Regions from separate parts of the Thioalkalivibrio thiocyanodenitrificans ARhD 1 genome, predicted to be linked through region 3. Evidence: predicted binding sites of a transcription regulator. Region 3 holds the regulator's gene; each other region holds the start of a gene.
The links. Region 3 encodes FNR, which switches genes on or off when oxygen is low (the NO sensors DNR and NnrR bind a similar motif). Its sites were predicted from a motif close to TTGATNTANATCAA; they were not measured.

Region 1 (7,844 bases), 860 kb from region 3:
CGTCCACAGGTGGATCTCGTCGTGCACGTAGACGCCCAGTTCGTTGAGCCGGGTGCGGGGAAAATCCCTCAGGGGAAAGCGCTCACCGAGCACGACAGAGGTGGAGTCGCCGGTTTCCCTGTTGGTCTGGAGGGCGTCCCGGCGCTGGACCAGATCCGAGCGGCTCACTTCAAAACCGTAGCCGAACCGGTGATCGAAGCCAAAGGCCTCGAAGTCCGATTCCAGATCCGCGCCGATCCCGGTGGTCTTGTGACGGAAATTGAACTCGCGGTAGAGATCGACCGGCGTAGGGGCGATTGCGCGTTCCTCCCGGGTGCGCTGCCGGGTCTCCGACTCCTGGTGCCACACGCGCCAGTGGCCGCGAGACAGCCGACCGAGGTCATCGAACTCCTGGTCCAGCAGAACGCGCCACTGCTCGCGCCGGTCATCGCCCTCCAGCGAGGTGGTGTTGACGAAGCGCTCCGTCCCCAGCATGGCCCGAACATCGGTCTCCCGGGACTCGTCGATGCTGTCGAACGTCAGCCGGGTCCTGGCCCCGGCGGTCTCGCGCGCGCCGCGCAGGAGTATCGCACCCTGGCGCCGGGTCAGCTTGTCGGCGGGCGGTTGGTCGGGAGCATCGGGCACATTGACTTCGCCGGCCCGCTGGCCGGCACCGGCGAACAGCAGGGCGTACTCGTCATGACGGGCGGCGGTGGCCGCCGTCATGCGCAGACGGTCGGCATCCGTGCCGCCCGCGAAGCCGATCCGGCTGCTGCGGTCGCGCCCGGCCAGCAGGTCCTCGGTATCGAGCGTGGCGATGGTGACCACGCCGCCGAGTGCCTTGCTGCCGTAGAGGGTCGAGGCGGGCCCCCGCAGTATCTCCATATGGCTCACCAGCCCGAGGTCCATCAGACCCCGCCCGGAATCGGCAAAGCTGCCGACGCTGAAACGGTCCGCCGCGGGAACATTGTCGACGACCACGGCGGTACGATTGCCGCCGATACCCCGGATCCGGAAACCGCCAAAGGGGAAACGGCCGCCGCCGCCATCCACGTCCACGCCGGGCTCGTAACGGATCATGTCGGGGACCTCGATGGCCATGTCGCGCTCGATCCGTTCGGGATCGATGATGGTGACGGTCCCCGCCACCTCCGAGAGACTGCGCGGCTGGCGGTGGGCGATGGTGGTGATGGGCTCCAGCACCACGCGTTGCCCGTCGTGCTCTTCCTCGTCAGCGCCCGCCTCCTGGATGACCGGCCACAGCAGGAATGGCAGGAACGGCAGGACGGATCGCATTCGCATACGGTTGACACCTGTTGATCGGACGCCGCTCATGATGCCAGGGGGAACCACGTCAGCGCATCCGGCGTGTTACCGGGATCCCCGGGTATCGTCCGGGGACCAGGTTTTCATTGCGCGAGCGGCGCGGCGGCAAGGCCGGCAGCTGTCAGCGTACCGGTCCGACCGGATGGTCTCATCGGAATTCTCAGGTAGGCACAGGAGCGCTGCGAACGGCCATCATGCCGTGGATGACAACGGCCCCGCCCCCCTCGGCGGCGTGTACGCATCCGGTTTCATGATCGGGAATCCAGCAGTCCGAGATGCAGATACTCCACCGACAGGTAGTCGTCGAATATCCAGAGTCGGATGAAGCGGTTGCGGCCATTCTCGCCGCCCCCCCATACCACGAGCCCGCGCACGCCTTCCGGCATGCCCGGCTTGAGTTGCTCGAACCACTGCTCGGCCAGGTCCTCCGCCCAGGGGCTTCCATGGGTCTGTTCCAGCCGTGCCTGCACGGCCTGGACGTGGTCACTGTCCGGATGGAACTCCAGCACCAGGGCCAGCTGATCGCGGCCGCCGGGGAACACATAGCGGACGTCGGTTTCCCTGTCGGCTTCACCGGCCAGGCGACCGTCGATGACCAGATCGCCGTCATCGGTCTCGTAGACCTTCGAGGTCGTGACGCCGTCGCCCTCGAGCCGGGCCCTGACCTGTTCGACGGACATGCCGAACTCGGCGCTGCGGTAGCCGTTCAACGACTCGCCCGCCCCGGCCGGCTGAGCACCGAGGAGGAGAAGGCCGGCCAGGAAGGCCCCGGCCGTATTGAGCAGTGCGCCCGTTGCGCGCATGGAACCTCCTAATCGTTTGCGATGACGCGGATCACACCCTGCATATCGCGGCTTTCATGGGGGCGGCAGTGATACGCGTAGGTGCCGGGATTGTCGAACCGGCGTTCCCAGTGTTCCTCCGGGAACAGCCGCTCGGAACCCAGGTCCTCGTCCGGGAAATACACATCGTGGCTGGTGCGGCGCTCCATGTTGACCCAGCGTACCGTGGTGCCCGCGGGGATCTCCAGTTCCGCCGGCGAGTAACCGTAGTCGATCATCTCCACGGTGACGGTGTCGCCATTGGCCAGGGCCGGGGCGGGGATGCTCATGGCGAGCAGCACCCCGCACAGCAGTGTCCAACGCATATTCTCCTCCCGCGGTCGGCCCGCTATCGGCTGATGCGTGTGGCGTTGAGTTCCACCATGTCGTCGTCGAAATCTCCGGGGATCTCGGCGTCGAAGGCCAGGCCATATTGCCATGATATATGGTGGAAACGGGAGGCCGAGTAGTCATCGTGGAGCGCGATGGCGATGTTGTACTTGCCGTCGGTGGACAGGGGTTTGTCCCCCTCGCTGCCCGGGCGCAGGGCGCGCGTCATGTACACGGTCCACACGCCGTTGTCCTCGCTGGCCGAGAACACCACGGCCTCCGTATCGGCGAAGTGACGTTCGTCCAGTATGTATCCGCTTTCGGTGTGCCCGCCGTTGCCGCTCTTGTAGCGGGCCAGATCCAGGTAGACGCCGCGGCGCATGAGGTCCTCGATCTCCGCTTCATCACGCAGCTTGTCCCAGCCGCCACGCGCGGCGCCCCGGCGGCCGCGGATCTCGATGTTGGTGCGGCTTTCGGACAGGTACTTGGTCACACCCCTGCTCAGGTCCAGGCGCTCGGCCAGTTCCGACGCGGCCAGCGTCTCTGCGTCCGGTGCATCCGGCATGTAGGGCGAGTCGTGGTGGCAGCTCGCCCAGCAGCCGGCACGGTCGGCCATGTCCACCCGGTCGTCGGCAAAGCTGACCGTGAGCTTCATGGGGTTGTCCGGATCCATGCGCCCGCCGTCGACGAAGGGCAGCGGCGCGTGCTCGGCGGCCTCCCACCGGAAGCGCATGTACAGGTAATCGTCATCGAACGCGGTCTGAACCGTCATGGGGACGTGGCCGCGCTTGTCGCCCAGATCCATGGTCTCCAGCTTCTCGCCGGTGGTCACCAGCCGGCCGATGTCCACCTCTTCGCCCGTGTGGCACCAGATGCAGCGGTCTCCCATTCCGAAGGCACGTCCGCCGCCGTGCTGGCTGCCATCCTGTATCCACTCGATGGAGGCCTGACCCGTGAGGAACAGGATGATCTCCACCTCCGGGACATTGCTCCAGTCGAGTCCGGATGCCAGATCGCCCGCGGTGACCGCTTCGCCGTCGGCGACCACCTCCGGTTCCGGTTCAAGGACGGGATCACCGCGGTCCAGCGCGGCGACGGGTTCCCGCGGTTCGGCCTGGGCCCAGACCGGGGATTCATCCCAGTCCTCGGGCAGCTTGTGGGCGATGCCCTGGTGGCATTCGATGCAGGTCTGCCCCTGTTCGAAACCACGCGCATGCTCCCTCGCGGCCCGGGCCGGCTGCTTCTCGAGGTCCATGGCGGTCCAGTCATGGCAGTTTCGGCACTCCCGGGAGTCGGTGCGCAGCATGGAACGCCACACGCGCTCCGCCAGGGCCAGCCTCTTGGCCTCGAACTTTTCCTCGGTGTTGATGCTGCCCAGCGCCTTATGCCACAGCTCCCGGCTGGCGACGACCTTGCGCACCATCTTCGGGCCCCAGGCGTCCGGCACATGGCAGTTGGAGCAGGTGGCCCCCACGCCGGTGGGGTTCTTGTAATGGGGTCGATCCTCGTATTCCGCGTGGACCCATTGCATTTCGTGGCAGGAGGTGCAGAACTGCATGGTGTTGGTGGCTTCCACCACCGTGTGGAAGCCACCCCAGAAGATGATGCCCGCAATGAAGAATGTGATGGCGGCACCCAGGGACGCCCCGAGTATGGTGAACTTGCGCAGCCGTTGTCTGATCATGGTTTGTTATTCCCCTGAATGCATGCATGTACGGCGGTGCCCGGTTCGGCCCCTTTCCGGGCCACCCCCGTCGGGAGATGGTCCGGAAAAAGGCCGAAGCGCCCGGGGGCGCTTCGGCCGGGTGGCGGCTGTCAGCCGATATGGTTCTTGCGGTTGTAGACGTTGAACTTGCCGGTCGGCGTTTCAAGTCCCTTGATGCGGTCCTTCTCCTCCAGCGTCTTGTCGTCGTACACCACGATCTCGCCCTCCTCGAGGTGGCCGCGACCGCGAGCCCACACGGAGACCCATACCTCGTCGCCGGCCTGGTTGTACTCCATGTGCACGGCAACGGCATCGTGTTCAACCGGCTTGTCCGTGACCTGGATGGGGGTGAGTTCGCGGGTCTCCTTGTTCATCACCATGACCCACTGGTTCACGTCCGGTTCCGGATGCATGGCCTGATCGATCCACACGTGGGGGGAGTTCGGATGGCTTCGCACGAACAGGCCGGGGCCGTCGGTCTCCACCGAGAAGCAGATCTCCCAGGCCTGGTCCGGGTGACCCTCGGGGTCGTTGCCCCAGGCGGTCATGCGGCCTTCACCCAGATGGGTGGTTCCGGCCACCGGACCGCACTCCGGATCGTTCCAGTTGGCGCCCGGTCCCGGGTGCGGGATTTCGCCGGTGTTCAGCATGCCCACGCGCTTGCGGGTCTCGGTATCCACGAAGACCATGTGGTGGCTGAAGTTGGCGGCGATCTGGAAGTAACGGCCCGTGGGATCGAAGAACCCGTCGTGCAGGAACTCCTTGGACTCGATCATCTCGACCCGCAGGTTCTCAATGTCGGAGTAATCCACCTGCCAGATCTGGCCCGTCTCCTTCACGTTCACCAGGAAGCTCGGTGCCTTGGGCGTGTTGTACAGCGCGGCCACGCGGGCCTCGTGCACGTACTCGCCGGCGGTGTTGTAGCCGCGGGTGGACACGACCTTGAGCGGTTCCATGGTGTCGGCGTCCGTGATCACGAAATGCGGGGGCCAGTAGCCGCCGCCGATCACGTACTTGTCCTTCCACTCGCCGTAGTGGGAGACCGCCACGTCACGGGCGTCATAGGCGATGTAGACCTCCGCGGTCACCTGCGGGGGATCCATCCACAGGTCGATCTTCGACAGCCGCCCGTCACGGCCCTGCGTGTACCAGAACCGCCCGTCGGAACTCTCCTTGGCCACGTGCACGGCGTAACCGGTGTCCACCTCGGCGACCACTTCCTTGGTATCGCCGTCGATGATGCCCATCTTGCCGGCGTCACGCAGGATGGTGACGAAGAAGTTCTCCCAGTTGCGGTCGTGCTGCGGTTCGGTGGGCAGATCCTCCGGCTGCACATGCACCTGCCAGCGTTCCTTCATGTCGGCGAGCGTCATTTCCGGTGGCTCGGTGGGTTGCATCTGGATGTACGACGCGATCAGGGTGATCTCGTCCTCGTCCAGGATCCCGTCGAAGTTGTTCATCCCGCCTTCGGTGCCCAGCGAGATGATGCGCTCCAGCCGGCGCTGCCCCAGATCCTGGGTGGTTTCGGGCAGCAGGTCGGGGCCGGTGGCGCCCTTGCGCAGGGTGCCGTGGCAGCCGGCGCAACGCTGGAAGTAGATCAGATTGGCGCGGTCCAGGTCGTCCCCCGACAACTGGGGGGCATCCTGTGCCGCTACGGTCCCGGTGCCCGCGACCGCCATTGCCAGTGGCAGGCCGAGGGACAGGAGCCCTGTGGCTAAGGTTTTCTTCTTCATGACGTGCCTCGCTTTCTCTCTACATGGGTGGTCGGTTGGGGGTGTGGTGTCTGACCCTGGTCCACCGTGGTGGCCGCGATCCCGGAGTCGACATCCGCCTCCTGAAACTGAATAACCCCTCTTAAGATGTACCTATTATACTATTTAAGAATTCGGGATCTTGATCCATGTCAATTGCCGCCCGGGTCATGCCGAGGACTGGCACATCGGGCCGATCTTGAGGGGGCAGCGTTTCTGCCGCCGACGGCGGTTGTGCAATGAGTTGGTGATGGATGTATGGAGCGACGGGCATTCCGTCTATATAAGAAAGATAGATCAATCGGGAGAATTGTGGATGTGACCGTGGACCGGTTACGGACCGCGGGCGCCGGTCCGGAGCAGGAAAGGGTTTTTCATTTCTGGGTAAGCCGAACCCGTGGTCGGGCGCCGAAAGATCAGGCGGAGTAGCGTCTTTGCGCACACGCGCGGGTCGACTGCAGGGGTAACGGTTGCGTATGTGGCACCGTCACGGCGAAGGCGCTGAAGGGACACGACGGCGGCTGATTAGCGGGCAGGGCCCGCACCGGTCAGGCAGCCGCCGGCATCATTCCATCGCCGGATCGGGAATGGATGCAGCGCGGGTGCCGCTGATCGGGTGCGCGGAGGCCCCGTCATCGTGATCCGCTGCTGCGGTGACCCGGCAGGCTGGACCACCGTATTGCGGTGTGGATCGGGCTTCGCTGGATTGCCGAACCCTCGCCTCCATTGCCGTGGGTTCAAATCTCGTCTTTTTCAATACCCAAACACAAGGGGCCCCGTTTTTTGGGGCCCCTTGTGTTTGGGTATGGCGGAGAGGGTGGGATTCCCCCGATCCGCTAAATTTACGTGTTATTTCAACATGTTACGCATGCTGAATTCTTGACTGGTGTACCACCGAGGTGGTTCAGGTAACTTCAAGGAAAATTATGGTTCAATCAGACCATTGTATCAACATCAAAAGTCATAGCTTCCGCCGTTCTCCGCAAGCCACGGGGGTCAAACCCGGCACAGGTGATGGACCTTCTCCGACGGACGGGCTTCTGCGAAGCGCACGTTAATCCAGGGAACGTCTGGACAAGTGACGTCGAACTGTCCCCTTCCCCGATAATAGGTCCATGGATAACTGGAGGTCTTCCGGCACACTAAGCCGAGGAGGCCCGAGATGCGCAAGAGCCGTTTTACCGAGACCCAGATCGTTGCCACGCTGAAGCAGGTCGAAGGAGGCCGCCAGGTCAAGGATGTGTGCCGGGAACTCGGCATCTCCGATGCGATCTACTACGCCTGGAAGTCCAAGTACGGTGGCATGGAGGCGGCTGATGTTCGGCGTCTCAAGGAACTTGAGGAGGAGAACAGCCGCCTCAAGCGCATGTACGCGGATCTGGCGCTGGAGAACACGGCGCTCAAGGACGTGATCACAAAAAAGCTCTGAGGCCGGCGCACAGGCGCGAGTTGGTGGCTGGGCTGATCGAAGAGCACGGACTGAGTGAGCGCCGGGCCTGTGCGGTGGTGGGCATCTCGCGCTCGGTGTCCCGTTACAGCCCTCGCCCGGACCGGGATGAGGAAGTCATCGCGGTGCTGCTGGAGCTCTCCGAGACCTGCCCGGAACGGGGATTTTCGAAGCTCTACGAGCTCATCCGTCGCCGGGGACTGCCCTGGAACCACAAGCGGGTGTGGCGTGTGTACTGTGATCTCAAGCTCAACCTGCGGCGCAAGGGCAAGAAAGGGCTACCAAAGCGCGAGCCCCAGCCGCTCGCAGTGCCCGAGGCGGTCAACGCCACCTGGTCGGCGGACTTTATGTCCGATGCCCTCTGGGATGGTCGGCGGTTTCGCACCTTCAACCTGGTCGATGACTTCAATCGGGAGGCGCTGGCGGACTGGGCCGTGGAGAATGGCGTGGAGCTTGAGTTCATTCAGCCTGGCCGTCCAATGCAG
Region 2 (7,844 bases), 460 kb from region 3:
CGCGCAGCTTGATCATGGCGTAGACACCCACGGCGGCCAGTGCCAACACGAAGATCTCACCGAGGGTATCCAGGGCACGGAAATCCACCAGGATCACGTTGACGATGTTGCGCCCGTACCCGGAGGGCATGCTCTCCGCCACGTGGTAGGCGGAGATGCTTTCGTGGGCCCGCATGTGCAGGGTGGAAAGCATGATCAGGGTCATCATGCCGCCCACGGCCAGGGCGATGAGCGCATCGCGTGCCCGCACCAGGGGCGTGGAGAGGTCCAGGAACCCGGGCAACCGGAACAGCACCAGTACCAGCAGCAGCACCGTGAGGGTTTCCACCAGCACCTGGGTGATGCCCACGTCGGGTGCGCTGAACAGCACATACACCAGCGCGACACCGAAGCCCGCCGCCCCCAGAGAGGCCACCGCCGCAAGTCTCGAGCGGATCACCACCGCAACGGCCGCCGCGGCCAGCAGCATGCCCAGCACGGTCCACTCCTGGATCTGTATGTCGGCGAAGGACAGTTCCCCGACCGAGATCCCGTAAAGCTCCGCACTGACACCGACCATCACGAGGGTCATGATCAGGATCGTCATCAGGTAGTAACGCAGGTAGCCGTTCTGCAGCACGCGCGTCTGCCAGTCCGAGATCCGGACGAGGCCCGCCATGGTGCGGTCATACTGGCGTTCCGGGCCGATGCTGCCGGCGACCCCGTCCAGCCACGCGAAGGCGGCGCGGAAACGGTCCCATTGCGTGTACAGTGCTAAGCCCAGCAGCAGACTCGCGGCGCTGATCATCAGCGGCGCGTTGATGCCGTGCCAGAGCGACAGGTTCGGGTCCAGCGGAGCGCCGTACACGGCACCGGCCGCAGCCCCCAGCACGCCCCATTCCGGCAGCATGGGCGCAAGCCCGAACAGCAGGCCCAGGCTGCCCAGCACCGCGGGGCCGGCCAGCATGGCCGGAGGCGCTTCGTGGTGAGGGTCCTTTGGTGTCTTCACGCGTGGGCCAAACCAGGGTTTGATGCCGACGACGGCCGCCACCAGCACGCCCAGGATGGCGGTGGCGACAGCCAGGGCCGTGAGCACACCCGAGACCGTCGGGGCCTCCAGGACGGCCTCCAGCATCAGTTCCTTGGCGATGAAGCCGAACATGGGGATCACGCCGCCCAGCGAGAGGGCCGCGATGGCGGCGAAGAAGGTGGTCACCGGCAGGGCGCTGCGCAGACCGCCGGTCTGCAGAAAGTCCTTGCAGCCGGCCTCGTGATCCAGGATGCCCGCGATCAGGAACAGCGCGCCCTTGTAGAGCGAGTGCGCCATGAGAAAGGTGACCGCCGCGATGATGGCCGTCTCCGTGCCCACGCCGATGAGCATGGTGAGCGTGCCAAGCGCCATGACCGTCGAGTAGGCAAGCACCTGCTTCACGCCCGTGCTGCGCGCCGCCAGGAAGACGCCCGTCAGCATGGTCACGCCGCCGAACAGGGACAGGATCAGAAGCCATTCGTCCGTGCCGCCCAACCCCGGATTGAGACGCGCCAGCAGGTACACCCCTGCCTTGACCATGGTGGCGGAATGCAGGTAGGCGGAGACGGGCGTGGGCGCCGCCATGGCGTTGGGCAGCCAGAAGTGAAACGGGACCTGGGCGGACTTGGTGAAGGCGCCCGCCAGCACCAGCAGCAGAATGGGCAGGTACCACGCGTGCTCCTGCAAGCCATCGCCGGCGAGGATCTCCGAGAGTTCATAGCTGCCGCCGGCCACGGCGAGCATGACAAGACCCACGAGCAGCGCAAGCCCCCCGCCCACGGTGACGAACAGCCCCTGCAACGCGCAATAACGTGCCCGGGCGTCCTCGTGGTTGTAACCGATCAGCAGGTAGGAGGTGATGCTGGTCAGCTCCCAGAACACGAACAGGGCGACCAGGTTGTCCGCCAGCACCAGGCCCAGCATGGAGCCCATGAAGGCCAGGATCAGCACGTAGAAACGTCCCACATCCCGGTGCTTCTCCAGGTAGCGGCCCGCGTAGGAGACGATGAAGAAGCCGATGCCCGATATCAGCAGCGCGAACAGCAGGGACAGCCCGTCCACCAGGAACGAGAGCTGGATATCCAGCCCGGGCACCCAGGGATAGACGAAGCGCACCTGGCCGCCGTCGGCGATCTCGGGGATGAAACCCAGGAAGTAGACGAACAGGGCCCCGGGCAGGACCGCCAGCACCCAGCCGCTGTGCCGACCGCTGAACCGGTGGACCCAGGGGGCGATGGCGGCAATGAGGAATCCCGAAAGGACGGCAAGCAGCATCGGCTATGGGGGTCGCGGTTGGCGTGTTTTTGTTGAGTTTGGGGGTGCAAAGCGCCGGACCCGACAGGCCCGGACCGGCGCCATGGCGCATTCACGGACAGCGCGAACCCGCCGAATGCAACCGAAGCCGAACGGAAGGTTCATATGAAGCGCAGATACAGGGGTCACGATACAAGAGGCGGGATACAAGATACAAGGAGGTCTGCCCGGGGACCCGGTCGGGGTGCCCCACCGGCCCGGAGTGTGCGCGTCGTCAAGGACCGGGGAGAAAATCGGGGACCACTGCCCATTTCTGTCACCCGATCGTTGTCTCCCCGGGCACCCCGTGCCATAAAAAATCCAGCCATGGATACATGGGTAGGTGCCATGAAGAACGCCCGGAAGCCCTCGCCGTTGAGCGAATACTTCGCGTACCTGGAGGCCCGTTACGGGGAGCGTTTCAGTCTGGACGCACTCACGGACGAGGAGCTGGCCCGCCTGGCCGGACTCGGTACCCGGACGCTGGCCGCTCAGCCGTGCGATACGGAGATCATGAACCCCGTCGACACCCTCGTCGGTCTGGTCCAGAACAACCTCGCGCGACGCGCGCAGCACCGCCTCATCACCTGCGGCCTGTCCAGTTGAGCGCGGACCGTCTGTCCCGCCATCCCTCAGACGAAAACCTTCCTCCTCGTTCTGTCTACGCCCATCCGTCGTTTCGGCGGCGCCAGCGGATGCGTGTGAGAATGATACCCAACAGCGCGCTGCCCACGGCCACGCCCGCGCCGATCATGAACCACTGCCGCTGTTCCGACTGGCGCAGTTCCTCCATGCGTGACTCCAGGGCCTCGGCTCGCATCCGGTACTGACCCGCGAGGTCCTGCAGCCGTTCGTTCTCCCGGGCGATCTCCATGGGCCGCGCGGCGGTCTCGCGCAGCGTCTCCATCTCCATGACCATGGCCTCGATCGCCGCCTCCGTCTCCCGCACACGGGCACGCGCCTGAGCGCGCTCATCGCGAAGCGTGGAGACGCGCTCCTCGGCCTGCGTCAGCCTTTCGCGCAGTCCATCCATCTCCCGCTCCGTCTGGGCCAGGCGGTCCCTGGCATGGGGCTGCCGCGAAAGCTGGGCCCCCTCGAGCCAGCCCTCGGTGCCTTCCGGGGTACGGACCAGCACATAGCCGTCATCATCCCGCTGCAGCACCTCCACCGGGGTACCGCTGGGCACGAAACGCATGATGCGATGCTGGAAGGTCTTGCCCGAGCGGATGGCCACATTAAGGTCGTCGCTGATGTAAGCGGTATCGGCATGGGCGAACCCGGCGGCGAGGATCACCAGGAGAAACAGCACAAGGAACTTCACTCGGGACCTCCGCCGACGGGGCGGCTGAAAAAGGTTCACATTCTACGTGCCGGCCCGCGAGCCGGGCCGCGCGAACTTCACATAAAGTATGCGCCCGGGCGGCCTGAACAGCCCGCTGCCACCGGTCACTCGGGTGAGACGCACATGGGACGCGCCGGGCAGACCTGACCCGGGTAAGGTACCAAAAAAAGGGATCATCGGTGAACGTCGCGGGAGAAGCGGCGCACCGGCAGGTCGGCATCAAGGGCCGCGGGTTTGTTTAACGGCCGGCAAGCCCGCAAAGACAACCATGGGGGTTCAGACAGGTTCTTCGACGTCTCGAATGGAAAACCTTCGTCGGCAACGGCGGTTTCGCCCGGATCCGGGCCGCCGGCCGGACGGCCGGCGGCCCGTGGCGGTCAGAAACGCAGCCCGGCGCCCACCATGAGTACCCACGGGTCGATATCCACGTTCACCCGGAGTTCGTCGCCGAAGGGGCCGCCCTCGCCGCGCACCTTGGCGGTGGTGTCGATGGACATGTAGTACAGGCTCGCGCCCACGAACCAGCGCTCGTTGACATCCACGTCCACGCCCGCCTGCAGCGACCAGCCCCATGAATCACTCAGACTCAGGCCGTCGTAGCCGGCATCGCGCAGCCCTCCCCGGGTCCTGCTCTTGAAGAAGTTGGTGTAGTTGATGCCCGCGCCCAGATAGGGACGCATGGCGCCCAGGTCTGTGAAGTGATACTGCAACGAGACCGTGGGCGGCAGGTGGTAGGTATCGCCGATCTTGCCGGGGACTACGCCAGCCAGATCGCCGCTGCTCTTGATGTCGTGCTTGAACGGGGTGGCGGCCAGGACCTCGATACCCACGTTGGGGGTGGCCATGTAGGTGAAGCTCACACCCAGCGCCGAGCCGTTATCCACCGACACCCCTTCGACGCCGGGCGGCGTCACTTCGCCGCTGCTGTCGTTGGGCATGACCCACGTGGGCCCGAATCGGACCAGCATATCGCCCCGGTCAAGGGCCAGTGCCGGAGCAGCGGTCAGGACCATGCACCCCGCAACGATCGTCTTTTGCCAGATATTCATGTAGGCCGTTCTCCCTCGAAAATGGTAAGAAATGCAGGAAAGGTAGAGACGGGAACCTTTTAACCCATATGATGATTATGGTTTTTGACGGGGATCAAAAATCCTAATTTTTGAATGGTTATTACGACGAGAAGCCGGGCATGGTGTCGCTTGCCTGCACTATGCTTATGGAAGGCCAATGCGTGCCCGGCAAAGGAACTCACCCGCAATGAAAGACGACCACACGCCCATCGGACTGAGCCCGCAGGAGGCCTTCGACCTCCTGCAACACAACCCCCGCGCGATACTGGTGGATGTGCGCTCCACCATGGAGTTCCTGTTCGTGGGTCATCCCGTGGGCGCCATACACGTATCCTGGATCGACGAGCCGGACTGGACAGTGAACCCGCACTTCGTCACGGAAGTGCGCAAACTGCTGCTCGGTGGCGCGGTCTGCGAAGAGGAGGGGGAATGTGCCCCGGTGGTGCTCATCTGCCGAAGCGGCAAACGCTCACGGGAAGCCGGCCGTGCCCTGATGCAATCGGGGCTGATCAAGGTCTACAACGTGACCGAAGGCTTCGAGGGCGAACTGGACGAGGGTCACCACCGCTCCACCATCGGCGGCTGGCGCTTCCGGGGCCTGCCGTGGGAACAGTGCTGAATTGAAGTGAGAAGGGTGAATTGGGAAGTAAGAAGTAAAGGCCGTTGAATTTCCCACTTCCCAATTCACCCTTCTCACTTCAATTCACGCCTCACGCTCCCCCGGTTCCCGCCCGTTGGATTTCTCCCGCACCCGTTGCCCGATCGTCACGGGCACGAAGATCAGCAGGCCGTAGACCACCCGCACCAGCGACGCCACCCAACGCACCAGCCGGGCAAGGAAGCCCAGCACAAAACCCAGCAGACGCAGCGCCACGGCCAGCGTCACGCCGAGCACCACGCGCAGGTGGCGCAGGAAGGATTCCAGGGGCACGGCTGTCAGGGCCACGAGCAGCGGCAGGATAAAGCCCATCCCCATCTGCGTGAGCATGGGAATCCACCGCACCATCGTTGCCGAGACGTCCGGTTCGAGGGTCATCATCAGGGTCAGCCGCTCATCCTGCGCAATGAGAAACTCCCGGGAGAAGGCCAGGGCCCCCTGCAGACCGGCCACCACCAGCAGCATCAGCAACCCGGCCCCGAACAGCCAACGCCGGACACCCGGATCCACGTTGCCCAGACCCGGGACCAGACGGGTCAGGTGCCGGGTTTCCGTCATCAGCAGACCGGTGGCCACGGCCAGCAGAATCAGCAGGCCGGAAGCGAGTGCTGACAGGGGCCAGGGACCGATGTGATCCGCGAGGCCCACCGCCTCCGCCATGGGGCGCTCGATCAGGTGAAAACTCACCACGGCGGCCAGCGCCGCAAGCGCCAGCAGGGCGCCGCTCACCAGCAGGCGGCCCACCGAGCCCGCCACCAGACCCGCATCGATCTCCGCCCCGCCCTGGGCCAGGGCTTCATGGCGGCCCACGATCTCATCCACCTGGCGGCTTCTGGACACGACGCGCTGGATGGCGTGTTCCACCGCATTCAGACGTTCGCCCAGAGCCCGCCAGGCGGGCAGCATGGCCCGCAGCAGTTCAAGACGCTCGCGGCTGGCAGCGTGGTACTCGTCCTGCGCGGCGCGGCCGGCCCGTTGCAGGCCGTCATGGATATCCTCCAGGACGCGGGCCACGGCCGGGTCACCATGGGGCTGGTTCTTTGCCAGCTCGGCCACCGTGCGCAGCCAGGGCGGCTCCGCCGGCGGCAATGCCTCGGCCGCGTGGTAATCCTGCTCCAGGCGCTGGATCTGCTCGTGCATGGCCCTTTGCAACACCGGATACCCGCCCAGATCACGGTTCACACGATCGTGCAGACCGTGCAGTTCGCGGTACAGCTGATGATCCAGATGCTCGCGCTCGAGGGCCCGAAGGTACGCCCGATGGCGTTGCTCCACGTGACGCGCGGCCGCCCGGACAGATCGGGCGCTCAATCGCAGCAGGTGATACACGCCCTGAAACAGGGCCGTCCCGAGGGGCTCGATCCAGCGCCGGCCCGCGTAAAGCACCGCCACTATCAGTACCAGCCAGATCACCACGGACAGAACCATGGCGTCGCTCCAGAGTCCCAACACGGCTTCTATGGACATGGATTCCCCCTTGGTTGCCGACCGGGACCCGATGGCCTGCCCCTGATGCAACAGCACGGCCCCGCCTCCAGCGGCGCTGCCGATCCAGGCGCCGGGTGCCTGGATCGCGGTGTATCGTTCACGGACCGTGGAACATGCGGATCGATCCGGCGTTGGATCCAGTGTACAGGGCCCGCGCAATGGCCGAACGCCGTCAGCATTCGAAGAGCGCAATGCGTCACGCCCTGGCGACCCTTGCAACCGGTCCGGGGTCGTGATCCGTATAACTTGCGCCACCCAGCATATCAGCGTCGCTCTCCTTGCGGGAGAAGGCATTCGGGTCGGGCTCCGACACCGCGCCGCCAAACTTGTACCGGCAGACGTATTCCGGTCCAATAGGCGGCTCCATGGACTCTGGCGGACCCCTTCATGCGCGTGGAAACTTTTGATCGTGAACAGCTTCTGAAATGCGGTTATGGCGAGATGTTCGGGCCGGGCAACGCTCAGCTGCCCGTACCCAACATGCTCATGATGGACCGCGTCACGCGCATCTGCGATGAGGGCGGTGCCTTCGGAAAGGGCGAGATGAAGGCCGAGCTGGATATCAACCCGAACCTGTGGTTCTTCGACTGTCACTTCCCCGGAGACCCGGTGATGCCCGGATGCCTGGGCCTGGACGCCATGTGGCAGTTGGTGGGTTTCTATCTTGCCTGGCTGGGCAATCCGGGGCGCGGACGCGCCCTTGGCGTGGGCGAGGTGAAGTTCACCGGCCAGGTACTGCCCACGGCGAAAAAGGTCACCTACCAGGTGGACGTCAAGCGCGTGATCACCCGCAAGCTGGTGCTGGGTATTGCCGACGGCTCGGTGAGCGTGGACGGGCGTGAGATCTACACCGCCAGGGACCTGCGCGTGGGGCTGTTCACCTCCACGGAGAATTTCTGAGGCTGGGGCCGCGTGAGGGGAAAGGCGTGAGGAGAGAGGGGTGAAGGATGAAGGTCAGCCCGACTCCTGCCTCCCTGACTGGCC
Region 3 (7,844 bases):
TCACCCCCTGCATCATGCCGTCGCGGGAGATGTCGGTATAGACGATGGCGGCCACCCCGTCCTGCTCGAAGTGCATGGCCATGTCGACCACGTCGTGATTGGACAGCTTGGACCATCCGTCGATGGCCACCTTGCCGTCCTTCGCATCCAGGCCGACGATGATCCGCCCCGGGAATTCCAGGCACAGGTCATTGACGAAATGCGGCGCGCTCACCGCCTTGGTGCCGATGATCACCCACTGTACGCCGGCATCCAGGTAGACCTGCACTGTATCGTCGTCGCGGATGCCGCCGCCCACCTGCACGGGCAGATCCGGGTATTTCGCCACAATCTCGCTGATGATGCCGGCGTTACGCGGTTCACCGGAGACGGCACCGTCCAGATCCACCACGTGCAGACGCCGGGCCCCGGCATCCAGCCAGCGACCGGCCACTTCCACCGGGTCGTCGGAAAAAACGGTCGCATCATCCATCTTGCCCTGACGCAGACGCACGCACTTGCCGTCCTTGAGGTCAATGGCCGGTATCACCAACATGCCTGTTTCTCCCACGAAAGTCATGATGACCCCTTGCCATCCCAGCGCATGAAATTCCTGAGCAGGGTGAGCCCCGGGGCCGCACTCTTCTCGGGATGGCACTGAATGGCGAAGATGTTGTCCCTTGCGATGGCCGACGTAAAACGAATGCCATACTCGGTGGTGGCCGCCACCAGGGCTGGATCGCCGGCCTGCAGATGATAGCTGTGCACGAAATAGAAGCGGCTGTCCTGGGCGATATCGCGCCACAGGGGATGTTCCATGATCTGATGCACCTGGTTCCAGCCCATGTGGGGAATCTTCAGCCGGGGGCCACCCCCGGCCTCCTGCAGATCCTCTCCGAAAAATCGCACCTGGCCCGGGAGCACGCCCAGACACCGGGTGCCACCATTCTCCTCACTATAGTCCACCAGCACCTGCATGCCCATGCAGACGCCGAGAAAGGGGCGATCAGCGGCGGTGCGGCGCAGCGCCTCGTCGAGCCCCCGGGCGGTCAACGCGGCCATGCAGTCCCGTGCGGCCCCCTGGCCCGGAAAGACCACCCGTTCGGCATCCAGAATCACCTCGGGGCTGTCGGTCAGCGATACGCGGGTACCTGCCGGCGCCACGTGCTCCAGCGCCTTGACCACGGAGCGCACGTTGCCCATGCCGTAATCGACCACTGCCACGGTGTTCATTCTGCGAGGATCCGGGAATCTGCGATGACTGGATGGATGAGTCCGTGCGGGCCCTCTCAGAGGCTGCCCTTGGTGGAGGGCGTGGCCCCCGGGATACGCGGGTCCGCTTCCGCCGCCATGCGCAGCGCCCGGCCGAAGGCCTTGAAGACGGTCTCCGCCACATGATGGGCGTTCTGCCCGCGCAGATTGTCGATATGCAGCGTCACGGCAGCATGATTGACGAAGCCCTGGAAGAACTCGCCGAACAGGTCCACATCGAACTCGCCGATGCGCGCCCGGGGATAATCCACGTGGTATTCCAGGCCGGGACGGCCGGAGAAATCCACCACCACGCGGGACAGCGCCTCGTCCAGGGGCACGTAGGCGTGCCCGTAGCGGCGGATGCCCTTCCTGTCGCCCAGCGCCTTCGCCATGGCCTGACCCAGGGTGATTCCGATGTCCTCCACCGTGTGGTGGGCATCGATGTGCAGGTCCCCTTCGGCGTCGATCTCGAGGTCCATGACCCCGTGCCGGGCCACCTGGTCCAGCATGTGCTCCAGGAAGGGTACGCCCGTGCTGAACTGGCCCCGGCCCTGGCCATCCAGATTGACCCGGGCCCGGATCCGGGTTTCCAGGGTATCGCGGGAGACCTCGGCGATTCGCTTGGACATGGTGATGCAGGAAATCCGCAGGATTGTAACGGGTTGTCATCATAGCACAGGCGCCTGTGCTTACACGCCCTATCACTCCGGGACAGGTTGTGGGGATGTCAAGGCTCGGGTATCTTGAGTATGCGGCTGCCGTTGCGCCGCCCCAAGCCACGGGAACCGAGCGAATGCCATCCTCGAATATCGTCGACCTTCACGGACTCAAGCAGGCCTGCAGCGCTTGCAGCCTCCACGACCTGTGCATTCCCATGGGTATCACCAATGAGGAGCTCGAGTCCCTGGAGAAGATCATCAACCGGCGCCGGCCCCTGCACCGGGGCGACTACCTGTACCGTCCCGGCGACCGCATGGAGGCGCTCTATGCGGTGCGCTCAGGCTCGGTCAAGACCTCGGCCCTGAGCGACGACGGCCAGGAGCAGGTCACCGGCTTTCACCTGCCCGGAGAACTCCTGGGCCTGGACGCCATCAGCGAGGGGACACACCCGTGCGCCGCGCGCGCGCTGGAGACCACTTCCGTGTGCGAGATCCCCTTCGACCGCCTGGAGGAGCTCTCCGGCAGGGTGCCTGGTCTCCAGCGGCAGCTGTTTCGCATCATGAGTCGGGAGATCCAGACCGACGAGCACCTGATGACCCTTCTGGCCAAGAAATCCTCCGACGCGCGGCTGGCCGCCTTCCTGTTGAGCCTGTCCAGCCGCTTCGGGGAACGGGGTTTCTCCCGCCAGGAGTTCAACCTGACCATGTCACGCAACGACATCGCCAACTACCTGGGTCTGGCGGTGGAGACGGTCAGCCGGCTGTTCACCCGGTTCCAGGAGAGCGGCCTGCTGTCCGTGGACCGCAAGCTGGTGGAGATCCTGGACATGGACCGCATGCACCAGGTGGCCGGCGCCCAGAGCGTGGACGAACCCCACTCGGACAAGCATCGCGGATAAAGGCGATTCAAAGTTCAAAATTCAAGATTCAAGAGGGAGGCCCTTCCTTTTGAACTTTGAATTTTAAATCTTGAATCGCCTTCCTCACCCCTCGATCCAGAACGTGACCGGGCCGTCGTTCACGAGACTCACCTGCATGTGCGCGCCAAAGCGCCCGGCGGCCACCCCGGGATACACCTCGCGGGCCCGCGCCACCAGCGCCTCGAAGAGCATGCGCCCGGTGTCCGGGTCTGCGGCGGGCGTGAAACTGGCCCGCATGCCTTTGCGGGTGTCGGCGGCCAGGGTGAACTGGGGCACCAGCAGCAGGCCGCCTCCGACGTCGCGCAGGCTGAGGTTCATGCGCCCGGCCCCATCCTCGAACATCCGGTAACCCAGGATCCGTTCCAGCAGGCGCTCCGCCCGCGCCCCGGTATCGCCCCGCCGCACCCCCACCAGTGCCAGCACACCCGGACCGATCTCGCCCACCGTTTCGCCTTCCACCCGCACCGACGCCCCGGTCACCCGCTGCAACAGGCCGATCAAGCCAGGCGCTCCGCCAATGCATCGGTGGCCCGGATCAGGGCGTCCACGATCCCCGGCTCGCCGGCGGAATGTCCGGCATCGGCGATGATCTCGAACCCGGCCCGGGGCCAGACCCGATGCAGGGCGTGGGCCTGATCCAGGGGACACACCACGTCGTAGCGGCCATGCACGATGGTGCCGGGGATATCCGCCAGGCGATGGGCGTCGCGCAACAGTTGATCCGGTTCCAGGAAGGCATCGTTCATGAAGTAGTGACACTCGATCCGGGCCAGGCTGAGCGCCACGTGGGGATCCTGGAAATGGGCAACCACCGACGGGTTGGGCAGCAGGGTGGCCGTGCGACCCTCCCACTCCGACCACGCCTTGGCCGCCGCCATCCGGGCCACCTCGTCCTGCCCCGTCAGGCGCCGGTAGTAGGCGGCGACCATGTCATCGCGCTCCGCCTCGGGAATGGGCGCCAGGTAGTCGTCCCAGTAGTCCGGAAACAGCCGGCCGGCACCGTCCTGGTAGAACCAGCGGATGTCCCGGGGGCGGCACAGGAAGATGCCCCGCAGCACCAGCCCCAGCACCCGCTCGGGATGGGCCTCTGCATAGGCCAGCGCCAGGGTGGAACCCCAGGAACCCCCGAAGACCACCCAGCGATCGATGCCCAGGTGCTCCCGGATGCACTCCATGTCCGCCACCAGGTGCGCCGTGGTGTTGCCCTCGAGCGCCGCATGCGGCCGGGAGTGCCCGCATCCCCGCTGGTCGAACAGCACGATCCGGTAGCGGGCGGGATCGAAGAAACGCCGGTGCCAGGGCTCGCACCCGGACCCGGGACCGCCATGGAGGAACACCACGGGGAGGCCGCCGGCGTTGCCGCAGGTCTCCAGATGCAAGCGGTGGATGTCATCCACCGCCAGGGTTTCGACGCGGTGCGGTTCGATGGGCGGATAGAGGCTCTTCATGGCTGATTCCGGCAACAGGGATGATCGTCCCGCCCGAAGGCAGAGTTTCGCCTTCGAACCGGCAAGGGATCTCCATCATAGCCTCTCGAACCCCTACATCTCACCACCCCGTGACGCCGACCACCCGACGGGCTGCGCCGCCACGCCCCGTGGCAAGCGGTGGCCGGACAGGAGCCGATCCGGGCTCACCCCGGCGCGAGCGTAGGCGGAATCCTACAACCAAATGTGGACCAACCTCACAATTACCCGGTTTCTCCGGCTTTCGCGGGTATGGCGGATGGCGGATCATCTTCATGGAAGCCACGGAGGGAGGGTCCAGGAGACCCGGACAGTCATCGGCAGGACGCCGGCGTCCGGTCGTGGCAGGACGTCACCAGGGAGCTTCATATCACCAATGGGCCAGGATGGCCTGGCCCCGGCGCCAGGAAGGTGCCGGGGTTTTTTTTGCCCGTCAGATTCCCAGCCATGCATCGAGGATGCCGTGGGCATCGTCCACCCCCTCGCGCCTGAGGGCGGAGAATGGCTGGACGGTCGCCTCGATACCGGCCTCGCCCAGGGCGTCGGCCACTGCCCGGGCGGTATCCATGGCCGGACCCCGGCGCAGTTTGTCGGCCTTGGTCAGCAGAACATGCACGGGCAGATGCCGCTCGGCAGCCCAGCCGAGCATCTCCCAGTCCTGTGCCGTCAGCGGACGACGGATATCCATCACCACCACCAGCCCCGCCAGGCTTTGCCGCTCACCCAGATAGCGCGACATGAGCCGCTGCCAGGCCGCGCGCATGGCGGCCGGCACCTTCGCGTAACCGTAGCCCGGCAGATCCACCAGACGGCGCCGGTCGTCCAGGGCAAAAAAGTTGATCATCTGCGTTCGGCCGGGCGTCTTGCTGGTGCGGGCGAGCGCCTTCTGGTCGCATAACACGTTGATGGCGCTGGACTTGCCGGCATTGGACCGGCCGGCGAAGGCCACCTCCCGACCCTCGTCGGGCGGAAGCCCCTGGATGCGCGAGGCGCTGATGAGATACCGGGCCTGTCGGTAGAAGGGATTCAAGGGCTGCTCCAGACCCGGGGCAGCGCCCCTCGTGCTTTTGCGGGTACGGGTGATTTGTGATATACAGTGCGCCATTTTTCGACAACCACAAGGCCCCGGTCAATGGTCATGGATGCCGCCGGGGTTTTCAGCCAGCCGAACCGAGACTGATCCGGCGCGCGTGAGCGGCCTGCCGGGTTCGCCCGGATCCGGCAGGCCGGCCGGGTCGATCCTTCCCTGTTTTGATGGTGTTCAGGAGTAAATCCACGATGAAGACGTATGCCCTGATTGCGCTTGCCGCCCTCGGACTGTCCATGTCCGCCCCCCTGCTGGCGGATGCCGGTGATCCGAACCGCGGCCAGGAACTGTCCGGCGCCTGCGCCGCCTGCCATGGCGCGGACGGCAACAGCGTCAACCCCGAGTGGCCGAAGCTGGCCGGCCAGGGGGAGGCCTACCTGTACAAGCAGCTGTCGGATTACAAGCAAGGTCGCCGGCAGGATCCGCTGATGGCGGGCCAGGTGGCAAACCTGAGCGAGCAGGACATGCGCGATCTGGCGGCCTACTTTGCCTCCCAGACCGCCAGTGCCGGCACCGCGGACGAAGCCATGGTGGACCTCGGCGGCGCCCTCTATCGCGGCGGCAATGCGGCCACCGGCGTGGCGGCCTGCATCGCCTGCCACGGGCCGGCGGGCGACGGCAACCCGGCCGCCATGTTCCCCAGGGTGGCTGGCCAGCATGCCCAGTACAACGCCAACCAGCTGCGTCAGTTCCGGGACAGCTCGCGTGCCAACGATGCCGGTCGCATGATGCGCAACATCGCCCGGCGCATGACCGACGAGGAGATCCAGGCCGTCTCCGAGTTCATGGCGGGTCTCCGGCGCGACTGAGCCTTCCGGATCCGGCGGGTATGCGACGAGGGTGGCCTTGCGGCCACCCTTTGTTGTCTCTGCGGATCCGGCCCCCGGCCATGGGGGTGAACTTGTGACCGGAATGCAGTCCAATCCATTGGCGCCGGGGTTCCCGCGGGCGCAGGCCGCCCGCCAACGGTGGTCGCCCCTATCGGTTGAAGAGACACGCGAAAACAGACAATGAGCAGTACCACCGTTGACACCCGACCCCGGCGAAGGGGGCGGACCACCGCGGCCATCGTGCTGGAGTTTCTGGGTTCCATGAACCTGGCCATCACGCTGCTGGTGGCGGTCGGCATTGCCTCGATCATCGGCACGGTGCTGGAGCAGCATCGCCCCTACCAGGAGTACCTGCTCAATTTCGGGCCGTTCTGGCACGAGATCTTCGCCGGCATGGGTCTTTACGACGTGTACTCCGCCGGCTGGTTTCTGGCCATCGTGGCCTTCCTGGTGGTCTCCACCAGCGTGTGCGTGTATCGGCATACCCCGACCATGATCCGCGACATGCGGCAGTTCCGGGTGGCGGTCAAGGAAAAGTCGCTGCGCAGCATCCGCCACAGCGTCAGCGCCGACCTGGAAACGCCTCCCGATGCCGTGCTGGACCGGGCCCGGCGCGCGCTCACCAGCCGGGGTTACCGGGTCCGGGTCAAGGATCACGGCGACCATCAGATCCTGTCCGCCATGAAGGGGGCCGCCAACCGCATGGGGTATCTGTTCACCCACGTGGCCATCGTGGTGATCTGCGTGGGCGCCGTGCTCGACGGACGGATGCCCCTGAAACTGGCCGAACTCACCGGCCGCCTGGTGGTGGAAACCCGCGACCTCCCGGCCTCCCGGGTGCCGGCGATCAGCCGCCTCGGGCCGAACAACCCTTCCTTCCGGGGCGGCGTGGAACTGGCCGAAGGACAGAGCGCGGGCATCATCTTCATCACCGTGCGCGACGGCTACGTGGTTCAGGAACTGCCGTTCCGCATCGAGGTCAGGGAGTTCCGCGTGGAGCATTTCTCCACCGGCACACCGCGCACCTTCGAGAGCGACCTGGTCATCTACGACGACGACCTGCCCGAGCCGCTGGAACACACCATCCGGGTCAATCACCCGTTGATCTACAAGGGTCATGCCATCTACCAGGCCAGCTTCGGCGACGGAGGCTCCGAGCTGAGCTTCAACATCTGGCCCTTCGGACCCCGGGGGATCGAACCGGTGCCGTTCGAGGGCAAGGTGTTCGAGAGTTATCCCATGGAAGTGGCGGACAGCGGCCAGTGGCGGCTGGAGATCATGAATCTGGAGATGCACAACACGCGCCGCTTCATCGAAGATGACGGCGAGGTGGTCACGCGCCAGTTCGGCCCCAGCGTCCATCTGCGCCTGCGCAGCCAGACCGGCGAATCCCGGGAGTTCGAGAACTACCTGACACCCGTGGAGGAAGAGGGCCGCCTGTTCTACCTGAGTGGCATGCGCGAGGACGCGACCCGGGAGTTCCGGTTCCTGCACATTCCCGCAGCCCCCGACGGCGGCATCGAACGCTTCATGACCTTTCAGGCCATGCTGCGCAATCCGGGGGTGGTGGCGGACGTGGCGCGGCAGACGGCCACCTCCGGCGCCATGCCGGTGGGCGACGAAACCATGCAGGCCCAGCTGGTGCAGAC

Region 1: THITHI_RS0116125 (nitrite reductase) is a predicted target of FNR. The motif match lies at 6,055-6,068, and genes of this name have one in related genera.
Region 2: THITHI_RS0114175 (OmpW/AlkL family protein) is a predicted target of FNR. The motif match lies at 4,778-4,791, and genes of this name have one in related genera.

What each region holds. Positions count from the first base shown of each region.
Region 1 is NZ_KB900536.1:3,397,117-3,404,960, forward strand. Features, by position in the region: gene THITHI_RS0116105 (TonB-dependent receptor domain-containing protein) at 1-1,281, opposite strand, end outside; gene THITHI_RS0116110 (hypothetical protein) at 1,554-2,108, opposite strand; gene THITHI_RS0116115 (cupredoxin domain-containing protein) at 2,117-2,452, opposite strand; gene THITHI_RS0116120 (NapC/NirT family cytochrome c) at 2,476-4,140, opposite strand; gene THITHI_RS0116125 (nitrite reductase) at 4,272-5,894, opposite strand; partial or broken gene THITHI_RS20365 (IS3 family transposase) at 7,075-7,844, shown strand, end outside.
Region 2 is NZ_KB900536.1:2,995,846-3,003,689, reverse strand. Features, by position in the region: gene THITHI_RS0114190 (putative monovalent cation/H+ antiporter subunit A) at 1-2,284, opposite strand, end outside; gene THITHI_RS19130 (hypothetical protein) at 2,630-2,908, shown strand; gene THITHI_RS0114180 (TIGR04211 family SH3 domain-containing protein) at 2,964-3,623, opposite strand; gene THITHI_RS0114175 (OmpW/AlkL family protein) at 4,022-4,693, opposite strand; gene THITHI_RS0114170 (rhodanese-like domain-containing protein) at 4,902-5,333, shown strand; gene THITHI_RS0114165 (hypothetical protein) at 5,418-6,839, opposite strand; gene fabA (3-hydroxyacyl-[acyl-carrier-protein] dehydratase FabA) at 7,248-7,760, shown strand.
Region 3 is NZ_KB900536.1:2,538,376-2,546,219, reverse strand. Features, by position in the region: gene hisA (1-(5-phosphoribosyl)-5-[(5-phosphoribosylamino)methylideneamino]imidazole-4-carboxamide isomerase) at 1-535, opposite strand, end outside; gene hisH (imidazole glycerol phosphate synthase subunit HisH) at 556-1,212, opposite strand; gene hisB (imidazoleglycerol-phosphate dehydratase HisB) at 1,269-1,862, opposite strand; gene fnr (fumarate/nitrate reduction transcriptional regulator Fnr) at 2,027-2,791, shown strand; gene dtd (D-aminoacyl-tRNA deacylase) at 2,876-3,313, opposite strand; gene pip (prolyl aminopeptidase) at 3,310-4,260, opposite strand; gene yihA (ribosome biogenesis GTP-binding protein YihA/YsxC) at 4,712-5,308, opposite strand; gene THITHI_RS0112085 (c-type cytochrome) at 5,557-6,174, shown strand; gene THITHI_RS0112080 (cytochrome c biogenesis protein ResB) at 6,376-7,844, shown strand, end outside.